Regions from separate parts of the Brucella cytisi genome, predicted to be linked through region 1. Evidence: predicted binding sites of a transcription regulator. Region 1 holds the regulator's gene; each other region holds the start of a gene.

Region 1 (4,213 bases):
TGCGTTGATTGCCGGTTATGCCTGGTGGAGCGAGCGCAACGCGATCAGGCAGGCTGGCACGGAAAAACGTGGGAAGACCGCCTATAGCTTCGCTGGAAAAATCCTGAAGCCGATCACAGCGGCGGCGGCTACTTCGCTCATTGCCGGACTGGCGAGCGGGATTTTTGCAGCTTATCACTTCAACAATACAGCGCCGTTCGGCTTGGTAGGAAATGTCCGCTGAGCCTGTAATAGCTCTTCTCGTGATGCCGTTTGCCGTCTTTGGTCTTGTGCTGATGCCATTGCAACTGGACTGGGTGCCTTTGCAGATAATGGGCTGGGGTATTTTTGCAGTCAGGCACATTGCTGCCTTTGTTGCAAAGTGGTCACCAGATGGCAATCCTGGGGCCATGCCCGCACTCACTATCGTTCTCTGGGCCATTGCGCTCGTTCTGGTTGTTGTTCTGTCGACCAGATTGAAGGCGTTGGCGCTGCCCTTCATCGTTCTGGGGTTTGCTGCTTTCGTCAGAGAGCCTTTTCCTGACATCGTGATCTCGGAAGATGCCAAACTGGTGGGTGTTCGGCTCGCAGACGGGAAGTTCGCAGTCAATCGAAGCCGACAGTCACAGTTCACAATCGACAATTGGAAAACCACTTATCTGGTGGAAGAGTTCATCGCGCCGCCATCCGGCATAAACAAAAAGCGAACTGATGGGGACGGGTTCGAATGCGAAGATGGACTTTGCACGATCAGTCTGTGTGATGGTCGTACACTAGCCTACACCGCAGATGTCGCGATGCTGGAAATAGCCTGCAATATCGGCGATGTGGTTATTCTCGCCGTTTCCGGCAAAGATCTGGCGTGCGAACGTTCCACTATCCTGAGTATCAGCAAGCAGGAACTGGCACTAAAGGGAGCAGTCGAGATCAGGCTCGGAGAAAGGCCAGATCAAAACCGATCTTTCAAAGCTGTATCGGGCGACATCTACGAAGTCGCAAAGCCCGGGATGAGCCAGCAAACATCTAAATGGCAGCCGGAGGACCGAATTACCTATGCAATTGATGCGCCAAGTCGCCCCTGGCATTTGCACCGCATCCATTCGCGTCCAGCACGTGGCTTGTCCGAGCGCGAGTACAAGCCAAAATCCCACTCCGCTCAAAATGCTGGAGTTTGTTCATCAGGTGTTAGCGATGAACCAACGCGCTGCAACTAAATAAAGAGCGGTTCCACGTTTCTGTTCTTAACTGGAGCCGCTCCATTGTTTGAACTCGGAGCTTATCTCCAAAACCGGCTACACTACGATCTAGTAGCGGCGGATCAAGCCCACAAGCTTGCCCTGTACACGAACGCGGTCCGGGCCAAATATTCTGGTTTCGTATGCCGGATTTGCGGCTTCCAAAGCGATGGATGCACCCTTGCGGCGAAAGCGCTTCAAAGTCGCTTCCTCGTCATCGACAAGTGCCACCACGATTTCGCCGGGGTTTGCTGAATCACCGCGTTTAATGATGACGGTATCACCGTCGAAAATGCCGGCGTCGATCATTGAATCACCTCTGACCTCAAGCGCGTAATGCTCGCCCGCACCGATCATTTCGGGCGGAAGGCTGAGGGAGTGTGTCTGATTCTGGATTGCTGAAATCGGTACACCCGCAGCAATTCGCCCCATGACCGGTACGGACACAGTTCCAGACGTGTCGTCATTGGTAGCCACGGGGGCGGGGCGTGCCGGTGGCGGAGGCGTTTTGCCCAGGCTGCCTTCGATAACGCTGGGAGCGAACTTCTTTTGTGTATTGAGGCCCGGAGCGATGGAATCCGGCAGACGTAACACCTCAAGCGCACGCGCCCTGTTCGGCAGACGGCGAATAAATCCACGCTCCTCAAGGGCGGTGATCAGACGATGGATACCCGATTTTGAAGCCAGATCGAGCGCTTCCTTCATTTCATCGAAAGACGGGGGAATGCCCGTTTCTTTTAGACGTTCATGAATGAACAGCAGAAGCTCGTGCTGTTTACGGGTTAACATGCGCGACACCCTCCCGGCCAAGAATCGAGAAAAACAAAACCAGAACGAACACTATATGTTCCAGTCTTGTTCTGCAATGGTTTTAAAACCATTAACGCTCAGGGTGAGATTGAACGGAATATTTCAGGGCAAGACCATCACGGGCAAGGCGTGTCAGATGCTGCTTCGAATAACATATATTTTATGATGATTTAGATCTGTTTTCTCAAGCTTTAGTGACACTGAGAATTGCGCTCGATCTACAGCATGAGAACGCGACAATCATCGCCAACAGTGGCAGCAGGAGCGTTTTCATCCCTGATGAGAAGCGCTTTTGAACCGACGAGAGCTGAAAGCATGGACGAATCTTGGACCGGAAATGGCTTGGCTGTCAGCGTTCCATCAGGGTTTGATTCGATTGTGGCCCGGATATAATCGCGGCGGTGGTCATTCGCAGGCAGGTCAGTGCCCAGCTTTGCAGGTCGGATATCGGCATCGAGGTTCATTCCGGCAAGCTTGGCGACGAGCGGACGGAGAAAAACGAGGCTGCAGACGAGGCTCGAGACGGGATTACCCGGCAGGCCGATGACATGCACGATCTTGCCGTTCACTTCGATGCGCCCATACATCAGGGGCTTGCCGGGCCGCATGGCGATCTTCCAGAAGTCGAGATTGACGCCCTGTTTCTGCAGTGCTCCATGCACAAAATCCCGGTCACCGACGGAAGCGCCACCGATCGTCACCAGAATGTCGATGCCGCTTTGCAGGCTGTCTGCTATTGCCCGTTCGATTTTGGCAGGATCATCCGGAATGATCCCTTTATCATGTGGCGCCCCGCCGGCTCGTCTTACTATCTCGGCGATTCCAACGCTGTTCGATGCAACGATCTGGTCTTTTCCGGGTGTTTCCCCCGGTGGAACCAGTTCATCGCCGGTCGCAATGATTGCTATTTGGGGCTTTTGAAACACGTCGATTTTCGCATTGCCGCTGGCCGCTGCCAGCGACAGGGCCGCAGCATCCAGCGCCCGCCCGCTCGGAATAACGATGTTATCGGGTGAAAAATCGAGGCCTGCGCGGCGTATATGTCGTCCCGGTTCTATGCCTTCGTGAACGGTTAGCCGGTTACCCGAGCGCTCAGTGTGTTCCTGAATGACGATCGTATCCGTGCCTTTGGGCAGTGGCGCGCCGGTGAAAATCCGGACCGCCTGACCAATTCCCGGTTCACCTTCGAAACGATTTCCCGCAGCCGACTCGCCGATGATGTCGAACTCGACGGGATAAGAGATGTTGTCTGGCGCGATCAGGGCGTAACCGTCCATGGCCGATCCGTCGAACGGCGGCTGCAGAAAATGTGCCAAAACAGGTGTTGCAACCACGCGCCCACCTGCATCTGACAAGGCGACCTGCTCTTTGCCGTGCGGTTCTGCGGATTTCAGGATGCGGGCCAGTGCTTCATCGACCGGGAGAAGGGACATGGCGTTTCCTCTCGAACTGAATTGTTGACCCGTCTAGACCACAGAATCTGTCCAGATGAGTTGATCCAGAGCAAAGTCTAGCGGTTTATGCTGTCCAGTCACCTGATTTACCGCCGCTCTTTTCGGTAACGCGGATGCCGCCGATCTCCATATGTTTGTCGACGGCTTTGGCCATGTCATAGATCGTAAGACATGTGACAGAAACGGCGGTGAGGGCTTCCATTTCCACGCCGGTGCGCCCCTTGAGCTTGGCCAGCGCACGAACGCGAAAACCGGGCAATGTCTGATCCGGCTCGATTTCGACAGCTACTTTGGTCAGCATCAGTGGATGGCAGAGGGGAATCAGATCGGCGGTCCTTTTAGCCGCCATGATGCCAGCCAGACGCGCGGCGCCAATGACGTCACCCTTAGCAGCGTTGCCTTCCAGAATGAGCGACAGCGTTTCCGGCTTCATTCTGACCGAGCCTTCGGCCACAGCCTGTCGTTCAGTCTCGTCCTTGGCACCAACATCCACCATATTGGCAGCGCCGGTCTGGTCAATATGGGTGAGTTTGGACATCATCAGTCAAGCCTTGCCAGACAGCAGTTCACGGGTAGCTGCTGCAACATCGGCCTGCCGCATGAGGCTCTCTCCGATGAGGAATGTCCCGATTCCAGACTTTTTCAGACGCAGGCAATCTTCGTGTGTGAATATGCCGCTTTCACCGACCAGAACGCGATCGGCTGGCGCCATCTTCGACAGCCGTTCCGAAACGG
Region 2 (4,213 bases), on a different contig from region 1:
ACGATGTGTTTCAGTCCGCGTGAAAGCAGTCTTTTCTCTTCGGAAAAGTCAGGCGCGAGTGGGATATCAAAGAGGAGCGGAGAATCAGAAGCCGAGCATTTCATTTGGCGGCTATGCTCGCATTGCTTCCGATTCTCCGCAAGGGCCCTGCTCGAGGATGGTGGCGTGAAAGCAGGTAGCCCTCCGTCCGACACGAAGTCAGACGGGAGTTGAGCTGTCGACTGATAGGGTATTCAGTTTGAAAGGCGACACCAGTCCAAGGTGAAGTTCGCCTTTTGGAGCCTCTATGTGTGCTTCTACTAAAATAGCGAAAGCTGTTTGCCTCCCTTTTCGACTGGCTCGAACAAATCGGTGCGCAACTGAAGGCGACGTGCATTGAAGCCTAGCTTGCGCGCGGTTATCTCGAAACGGCGTCCGATCTGCCAGGCGTAGGGGCCTGTGCCACGCATGCGCTTGCCCCATTCGGCGTCATAATCCTTGCCGTCGCGCATAGAACGCACCAGCGACATGACGTGACGGTAACGATCTGGATAATTGCGCAGCAGCCAGTCCTTGAACAACGGTGCTACTTCGAGCGGCAGGCGCAGCAAAACATAGCCTGCCTCGCGTGCACCTTGTGCATAAGAGGCGTCCAGAATGCGTTCGATCTCGTGATCGTTTATGCCCGGAATGACCGGGCCCATCATGATGGAGGCAGGAATGCCCGCATCGGCCAGTTTGCGGATGGCTTGAAGCCGCAGCGTCGGCGTAGAGGCGCGTGGTTCCATTGTACGGGACAGATGAGCATCGAGCGTCGTGACCGACAAGGCGACCTTGGCCAGCCCTTTCTCAGCCATGCGGCTCAAAATATCGATGTCACGGACAACCAGAGCAGATTTTGTCACGATGCCAACCGGATGATTGGCAGCCTCCAGCACTTCAAGAATTTCGCGCATGATACGCCATTTCTTCTCGACCGGCTGATAAGGATCAGTGTTGGTGCCGATAGCGATGGTTTTCGGCTGATAACTGGGCTTGGCCAGCTCGCGTTCCAGAAGGCGCGCGGCATCCGGTTTCGCAAACAGGCGGGATTCGAAGTCGAGACCAGCAGAAAGCCCCATATAGCTATGGGTTGGTCGGGCAAAGCAATAGATGCAGCCATGCTCGCAACCGCGATATGGATTGATCGAGCGGTCGAAATTGATGTCAGGTGAATCATTGCGGGTGATGATCGTGCGCGGTTTTTCGATCTGCACATCGGTCTTGAACGGCGGTAGTTCCTCAAGCGTGGTCCAACCATCATCGAAATCATGCCGCGTTGTCGGTTCGAAGCGTCCGGTAGGGTTGATGCCCGCGCCGCGTCCGCGCCTGCGGGCGTGATCAATGCGCAGGCCTGCCTCACCGATCATCGCGTTGGCGTGATCCGCGCGCCCGTTACCGAAGGCAGCCCGGTCGGCCTGTTTGATGATATCTGCCTGCTGGATCACTTCCATCTTCGTCTCCCTGTGCAATCACGGCGAAAGCAAACCGGGAAACAGCACACCCTTTCAGGGCTAAGAACTGTTCTGTTGCGCGTGCCGTGCTGCCATGCGACTCTGTTTTGATGAATCTATTCCTATCCCAAGATTGAGAACAAAGCAAGAACATACGAGCAGCAGCTTCCCGTTCACGCGTTCTTGATATATGAAGCGCGCATGTTGTCTGTCGTCATTGAAACCCTGAATTCTGAAAGAGCGCTAGCCCACACGCTTTCGGCTTTGGTGCCTGCCGTCGTGGAGGGGCTGCTGCGTCGTGTTACCGTTATCGACCGGGGATCGTCAGATGAAACCGCTCTCGTCGCACTAGGTGCAGGCTGCGCCTTTTATGCTGAAACGGATATTGAGATTGCGCTCGATGAAATTCGAACGCAGTGGGTACTATTGCTGAAACCGGGCGCTATTCCGCAGGAGGGGTGGGAGGAAGTCCTCCGCCGTCACATGGATAATGATGGCGCCGCCGCGCGCTTTTCACTGCCGGAAGATGGCGGTTTCGGTTTGGTTCGGAAAATCGTTGGCCGCAAAGCGACACTTGATGCCGGGCTCCTAGTCCGGTTGGACCTTGTAAAGCCGCTATTGCTCGACAGCGTGGCGTTTGATCAGCTTCCGCAACATTTACGGTCTGTCCGCCTCAAACACCCCATTCTGCCGCCCGACGAAGACTGACCAAAACAGAAAGGTGAAACCTGAAGCTTAGCCTTTTTCGGCATACATGCCGACCGGATTAGTTCTGGTGAGAGGAGGGCGAAGTATCGCCAACGCGATGAGCCGAACCATCCTGATGGACTGGAGCCTCTATCGAGGCAGGAGCCGCGTAGTCGAGAGCTTCTGGCTCTGCGTTGCGACCGGCGTACGGTCGTTCGCATAGAGATTGGCAGGTTCGCCGAGATGCGGGTTTTCAGCGAAAGCAGCACCGGCGCTAAGAGCGAGGGCAGCGGCAGCAACAACAATCTTTTTCATTTTCCTATCTCCGTGGAAGATGGAGCGGCGTTTGTTCGTCGTTCTGATGCAGCTGAAAAAGGCGGTTTTCTCAAAAAGAGCGAACAGTCTGTCCCAATGTATTGTCCAAGTGAACAATAGGGCATTTTCAGGCTTTTGGTTGGGAGAGCCGTTCAGAAATTATTTTGGAGAAGGGGCACTATAGGTCGAAATGACGAACCAGTCGGGTCTTTCGGCGGAAAGTTGCGCTGCTGCGCGCTCTGCAGCAGCCATATCTTCAAAGATCGCATAACAGGTCGCACCTGAACCGGACATCTGCGCATAAAGCGATCCGCTTGCGCGAAGCAGGTCAAGTTTGTCACCGATCTGGGGGGCAAGTTTTAGGGCTGGAGGCAGAAGGTCGTTGCGGGTCGTCTCCAGATAGGCGCAAAGGGGGGCAATATCTGCATGGGAGGCGAATTTCAGCGCTGGATGGTCGCGTTTGTCGAGTGCGCGAAAGACATCCGGCGTTGCAACAGCGGTTCCATCATTGACGAGGAGCATGGGCACGGCTGGCAATCCCGCAACCGGGGTCAGGCTTTCACCGATGCCACGTGCGGCTAATGGTGTGCCCTTCGATGCGCCATGCAGGCACATGGGCAGATCGGCGCCAAGGGTAAGCCCCATCGCGGCGAGTTGCTCGAAACCGAGACCAAGCCCCCACAACGCATCAAGTGCGAGCAGCGTTGCTGCGGCATCGCTCGATCCGCCGCCTATGCCCGACGCAATCGGCAGGTTCTTCTCCAGATGAATGGCGACGGGCGGCAAAGCCCTTTGTGCATGCTCGTGCAAGGCGTCGCGCGCCTTGAGAACCAGATTGCCGCCATCGAGCGGTATGCCCTTTGCAAAAGGACCGCTGACAGTGAAGCTGTCCTTTTCGGAGTGCTCGATACGGATGAGGTCGCCATAGCGCGCAAAGACCACCAGCATATCGAGTAGATGGTAGCCATCATCTCGACGCCCCGTCACATGCAGCGCGAGATTGATCTTGGCTGGGGCAAGACGCGTCACCACATGTGCGAACCCGGCATTTGCGGGCGTTTCGGTTGTCGTAGAATGGGTCATGTCTGCTAGGGAACCGGGACGCGAGAAAACATGGCGATCGCACCGCTTCGCCGGCAATTGTTCGTGGTGGAAAGGTCAGTCCTTCTTGACGTAATATTCGCCGGTTTTAGGGTCTTGCACGAGTGTTCCGTGAGCCCGGTTCTGCGCTTCCTTTTCTGCCTGACGCACACGCTGGGATACGCGCGAGGCTTCACGCTTGAACGAGCGGTAGCCGTACCAGGCGGCGGCGATGATCAGCAGCAGAAAAATGAGCTGGGGCATGGCCTCAAGTCCTTAAGGGTCGCATTTCGGATTGCCGGATCGCAAAAGTCGAAATGCGGGATGTTCATGAAGGGGCGGGAAGCGGCCCACCCCACTTTCAGACACCATATCATGGTGAAACGAAGGAATTCAAAGCTTTGGTTCGAAAATCGCTGCTGAATTTCGCCTTCGCTTTATTTTTATAGGCCATAGCGGCCCCAAAGTGCCTTTTCTTCGGCTATCGAAAGCAGCCCATCGCCGAGATGCGCGGCGACGGAAGCCGGTTCAAGATTACCGAGCGCCATATCAACGCCGGGCATCTTGCGCCCCAGAAGGCCGCGTTTCTGTTCCACGAGCTTGAGCTTGATCTTGTCGCCGTAGGTTTTGCGCAGGAAGCTGCGCATATCGCCCAGCCC
Region 3 (4,213 bases), on a different contig from region 1:
GTTGGCGAAGAAATCCTTCAAACTCGTTGCGGTCGCCCTCGCAAACAAGATTGCCCGCATTGCCTGGGCGATCATGGCGCGGAATATACAATTCCAGCCGGACTTTCTGCCTGATCACCGGGCACCGGCTTCAGTCTAGGTATACAGAAGCGAAGAAGCTTTGCCTTTCGGGGCACCACAGTTGGCGGAGTGATGATGGTATGATGTGACAGAAAAGCGGAACGGACCGCACGAGTCGAAGAACCCGCGGTGCTGTCTTGCGCATCAACAGCACGACAATATGATAGGGATCGGTTCTCGCGGACAACATCAGGGCCAGCGGTCATATCGTGCCGTAAAAACAGGCCGGAGACATGACTGCACCCGACCCGCAAAGCTAAAACATCACCAAAATCACATTGCCAAACAGGCGCCATCCAGACATGACAGCGCCATCAGATCGTTTAACCCCGTTTCCAGCTTTTTCGCCATTCAGGAGAAGAGGCGGATATCGGGAAGACTTTGGGTATGGTTGTTACGGTGGAATTTAAAAGCTGATCTTTTATTTCCACATACCGCGTATGCACTTGCGGAGATCGATCAGGCCCTGGCCAGGTCGCCCGCTGCTGGGGGTCTCTGTTGACGCCGCCTTCGGCCAGACTGTCCGTTCGAAAAGAGGTAAAATGTTATGAGGGATGAACCGCGTACGCGCCGCATAAACATGTCGATCCCCTTTGGCTGATTGGCCATATGTGTAAAATCGTTGCGGTGTTATAATATCCAGGTGATCTTTAGCGCGGGTCATAGCGACATAGAGCAAGCGTCGCTCTTCTTCGATATCGTCCTTGACGCCGATACCCAGGTCCGACGGGATACAGCCATCGACGCCATTGAGCAAAAAAACTGCTTTCCATTCCTGCCCCTTGGCTGAGTGTATTGTCGAAAGGATAAGATAGTCCTCATCCTTGTGTGTTCCTTCCGCCTGATCGCTCGTCACGCTCGGCGGGTCGAGCGTCAGTTCGGTCAAAAACCGCTCTCGAGAGGGGTAAGATGCAGCGATCTGTTCCAGCTGTACCAGATCTGCAAGGCGTGCAGGGGCATCATCGTAATTTCGTTCGAGGTGAGGTTCATACCATAGTCGCACGCGTTCGAAGTCCAGAGGCCAGTCGCCGTGCACAATCGTCAGATCGGCCACCAGTTGATATAACTCTGGCCAGCCAGCTGCTGCACGCGATGGTGGCGTAAAGCCTGAGAGGACCTCATCAAGGCTTCTCCCGTCGACAAGATCGAGAACGGTGGCAGCGGAAGAGGGACCAATCCCCGGCAATTGCTGAAGAACGCGGAAACCGGCAACCCTGTCGCGAGGATTCTCAACCCAACGCAGCACCGCCAACACATCCTTTACGTGGGCTGAGTCGAGAAACTTGAGCCCTCCGAATTTCACGAACGGAATATTGCGGCGGGTAAGTTCTACCTCAAGCGGCCCGCTGTGGTGAGACGTGCGAAAGAGAACCGCTTGTGATTTCAGTTTCATACCACATTCGCGATTGGCCAGAACATGTTCCGCTACATAGGCCGCCTGTTCGTTTTCACCTGTGACGGTTACAAGTCTTGGCTTTTCGATGGATTGCCTTTCCGACCAAAGGTTTTTCGTGAAACGCTCGGAGGCAAGATCGATCACCGCATTCGCAGCCTCAAGGATTGGCTGCGTCGAGCGGTAATTCTGGTCAAGAGTGACAACTGATGCAGACGGCTGAAAGTATCCGGGAAATTCGAGAATGTTGCGAACCGTAGCTGCGCGGAACGAATATATAGCCTGGGCGTCATCGCCTACCACCGTCAATCCGCAGCCGTTGGGTTTGAGTGCGAGAAGAACAGAAGACTGAAGACTGTTGGTATCCTGATATTCATCCACCAGAATATGATCGAAACGACTACCAAGCTCGACCGCAATTTCTGGCTCTCTCGTCATTTGGGCCCAGTACAGCAGAAGATCGTCATAGTCGAGGACGTTCTGAACCTGCTTGGCTTCAACATAGGAAGCAAAAAGCTCTTTGAGCTGTTCCTCCCAGCTGCTGCACCAAGGAAAAGCCTCCTTGAGAACGCTCGTTAGCGATTTCTGGGAATTGACCGTCCGCGAGTAAATTGAAAGACAGGTGGATTTTGTTGGAAAGCGATTTTCCTGGCGGGAAAAACCCAACTCATGCCGAATGAGGTTCATCAGATCCGCAGAATCTTCACGATCATGTATCGTGAACGACGGATCAAGACCGATCTGGTGTGCGTACTCACGTAATACCCGTGCGCCTATCGCATGAAAGGTACCAGACCAGTGGAGGGCACCGATCATCACGCTGCCCTCGTTGCCCATTACTGCTGTCGCTATTTTCTCGACGCGACTAATCATTTCGTTTGCAGCACGTCGCGAAAACGTCAGCAAAAGAATACGACGCGGATCCGCGCCATTGACGATAAGATGAGCAACGCGGTGAGCGAGAGTATTCGTCTTACCCGAACCGGCCCCGGCAATAATAAGGAGCGGAGCCGCGGTCTGTTTCACGCCGTGCTCTACAGCAAGGCGTTGTTGCGAATTCAGACGGGACAGGTAGTCAGGAGCCGCTATATTCATCAGGGCGGTCACTTTCAAACTGGGTAATGTTCGACTCAGAGTGATACATTCAACTGAACAAAAAGTGAACACATATCGTGTTTCTAAAGGTGGTCAAACACCATCATGATCTGTCGCAAATTTCTGTCGCTTCTACACCAGGTGTCCTCCCTCCCTTTGGCGACAGGCTTGAGAGCAGATAATCCGGAATGACCGTCTCGTGTTGGGCATGGCATCTTTGACGCGGCCGGTGCAGATTGTGTTCACATCAATGATGGCGGCGACAACCAGGTATAGTGCGGAAGCCCGGATTGAAAGGTTTTGCGGTCGCGGATACGACCGGATGGAATACCCGCAGACCGGAAAGTGACCGACCGGTCTGGAGGTGCTCGTATAAGAAACTGAAGCCAGTCATCCGGTCAATATCGGCCACAAGGTCCGTCAACCGGATGGGCGTATCGCTATTGCTACCCGCCGTGCGAATGTGATTGCGGCTCCCGTTTCCGTGGTTCTGACCGTTGGGACCCGCAATCCTTTTGCGTCGATGCGGGGTTTGCCTCGACTGGCTTCCAGGGGACGTGCCGCTTCACGTAGCTTTTGATCCGTTGCTTTGGCCTTCCGGGTGAGACAGGCCCCGACATTGATAGGAATCGCGACCGGAATTCGGTTCTGGCCCTACAATGTCATAACGCCTCCTCGCAATTTGTCATCTCGCAAAGGCGTCTGGTTAGTCGGTTGGTTTTAACGTCGAAATCAACAAGGCGGGAGACAGCTTCATTAACCCGAGGTCGCAAAGGAAATGCTGCTTGCTGCTTCGCCAAGCCTGGATTCGAGTATCCGTCTTCTCGCTTCGGGAATATCAATAGGGAGTACAAAGCAGATGGTAGCTTCAACGTATCCCCTTGAATCTATAAGAGGAGCGGCCAGACACTGAGTAAAATTATTGATCGCACCGACGGTTCGTGCGATCCGCTTGCCATGGTGAGCGTGGCACTCAGTGATGAAAGCGGCAACGTCCAGAGCGCTGCCGTCAGATAGTAACCGGTCTTCCGGCTCCAGAACGGTCTCGATTTCCCCCTCCGACAGCTGTGATAACATGAGCCGGCCCGACGCTGTCCAAGGGATAGGAATCTGCGACCCGACTTCAGAGCTGATACGCAGCGGGCGGGAACCCGGGCGAGCATGAACGATGACCTGTTTGCCTCGCAACCTGATACATAGTTCGCAAGTTTCGCCAGTCTCCCTGGCCAGATGGTCCACCATTTCTCGTCCACGCGCCACAACATCGTTGGCTCGCAGATAGCTGGCGCCGTAAATCTGCATGACCTTGCCGAAATAGACTTGCGCGTCCCGAACCTCCAGTAAACCGGACTCGCCCAGAATGTTGACGAGATCGTAGATCGTGGATTTTGGCGCGTCGAGTGCTTCGGGCAACGCGGCCAACCGTGCCGGACCACCATTGCTTTGCAGATAGGAGAAAAGCTTGAGGATGCGATCCACTCCCCGTTCGCGCGGCTTCCGCATGACCCGTGTAGCAGCGCCAGATTGTGTCGAAGCCATATAAACCTTTCCGTTCTGACGCAGGTTGCCAAAACTCATGTCATGCGATATCGTCTTAAATATAAG

The links. Region 1 encodes LexA, which represses DNA repair genes until DNA is damaged. Its sites were predicted from a motif close to TGTTCNNNNTGTGTTCNG; they were not measured.
Region 2: AAE521_RS05225 (glycosyl transferase) is a predicted target of LexA. The motif match lies at 1,608-1,625, and genes of this name have one in related genera.
Region 3: AAE521_RS24365 (ATP-dependent helicase) is a predicted target of LexA. The motif match lies at 2,662-2,679, and genes of this name have one in related genera.

Annotation. Positions count from the first base shown of each region.
Region 1 covers NZ_JBCAUP010000002.1:97,122-101,334, forward strand. The annotation lists partial or broken gene AAE521_RS02710 (ComEC/Rec2 family competence protein) at 1-1,193, shown strand, start outside; gene lexA (transcriptional repressor LexA) at 1,284-2,003, opposite strand; gene AAE521_RS02720 (molybdopterin molybdotransferase MoeA) at 2,243-3,457, opposite strand; gene moaC (cyclic pyranopterin monophosphate synthase MoaC) at 3,543-4,019, opposite strand; gene trpC (indole-3-glycerol phosphate synthase TrpC) at 4,023-4,213, opposite strand, start outside.
Region 2 covers NZ_JBCAUP010000004.1:132,010-136,222, reverse strand. The annotation lists gene AAE521_RS05235 (ribonuclease HII) at 1-104, opposite strand, end outside; gene AAE521_RS05230 (PA0069 family radical SAM protein) at 300-1,472, opposite strand; gene AAE521_RS05225 (glycosyl transferase) at 1,674-2,180, shown strand; partial or broken gene AAE521_RS05220 (hypothetical protein) at 2,239-2,474, opposite strand; gene AAE521_RS05215 (4-(cytidine 5'-diphospho)-2-C-methyl-D-erythritol kinase) at 2,634-3,557, opposite strand; gene AAE521_RS05210 (membrane protein) at 3,633-3,818, opposite strand; gene AAE521_RS05205 (S49 family peptidase) at 3,998-4,213, opposite strand, start outside.
Region 3 covers NZ_JBCAUP010000036.1:44,387-48,599, reverse strand. The annotation lists partial or broken gene AAE521_RS24370 (IS110 family RNA-guided transposase) at 1-139, shown strand, start outside; gene AAE521_RS24365 (ATP-dependent helicase) at 542-2,608, opposite strand; gene AAE521_RS24355 (IclR family transcriptional regulator) at 3,365-4,147, opposite strand.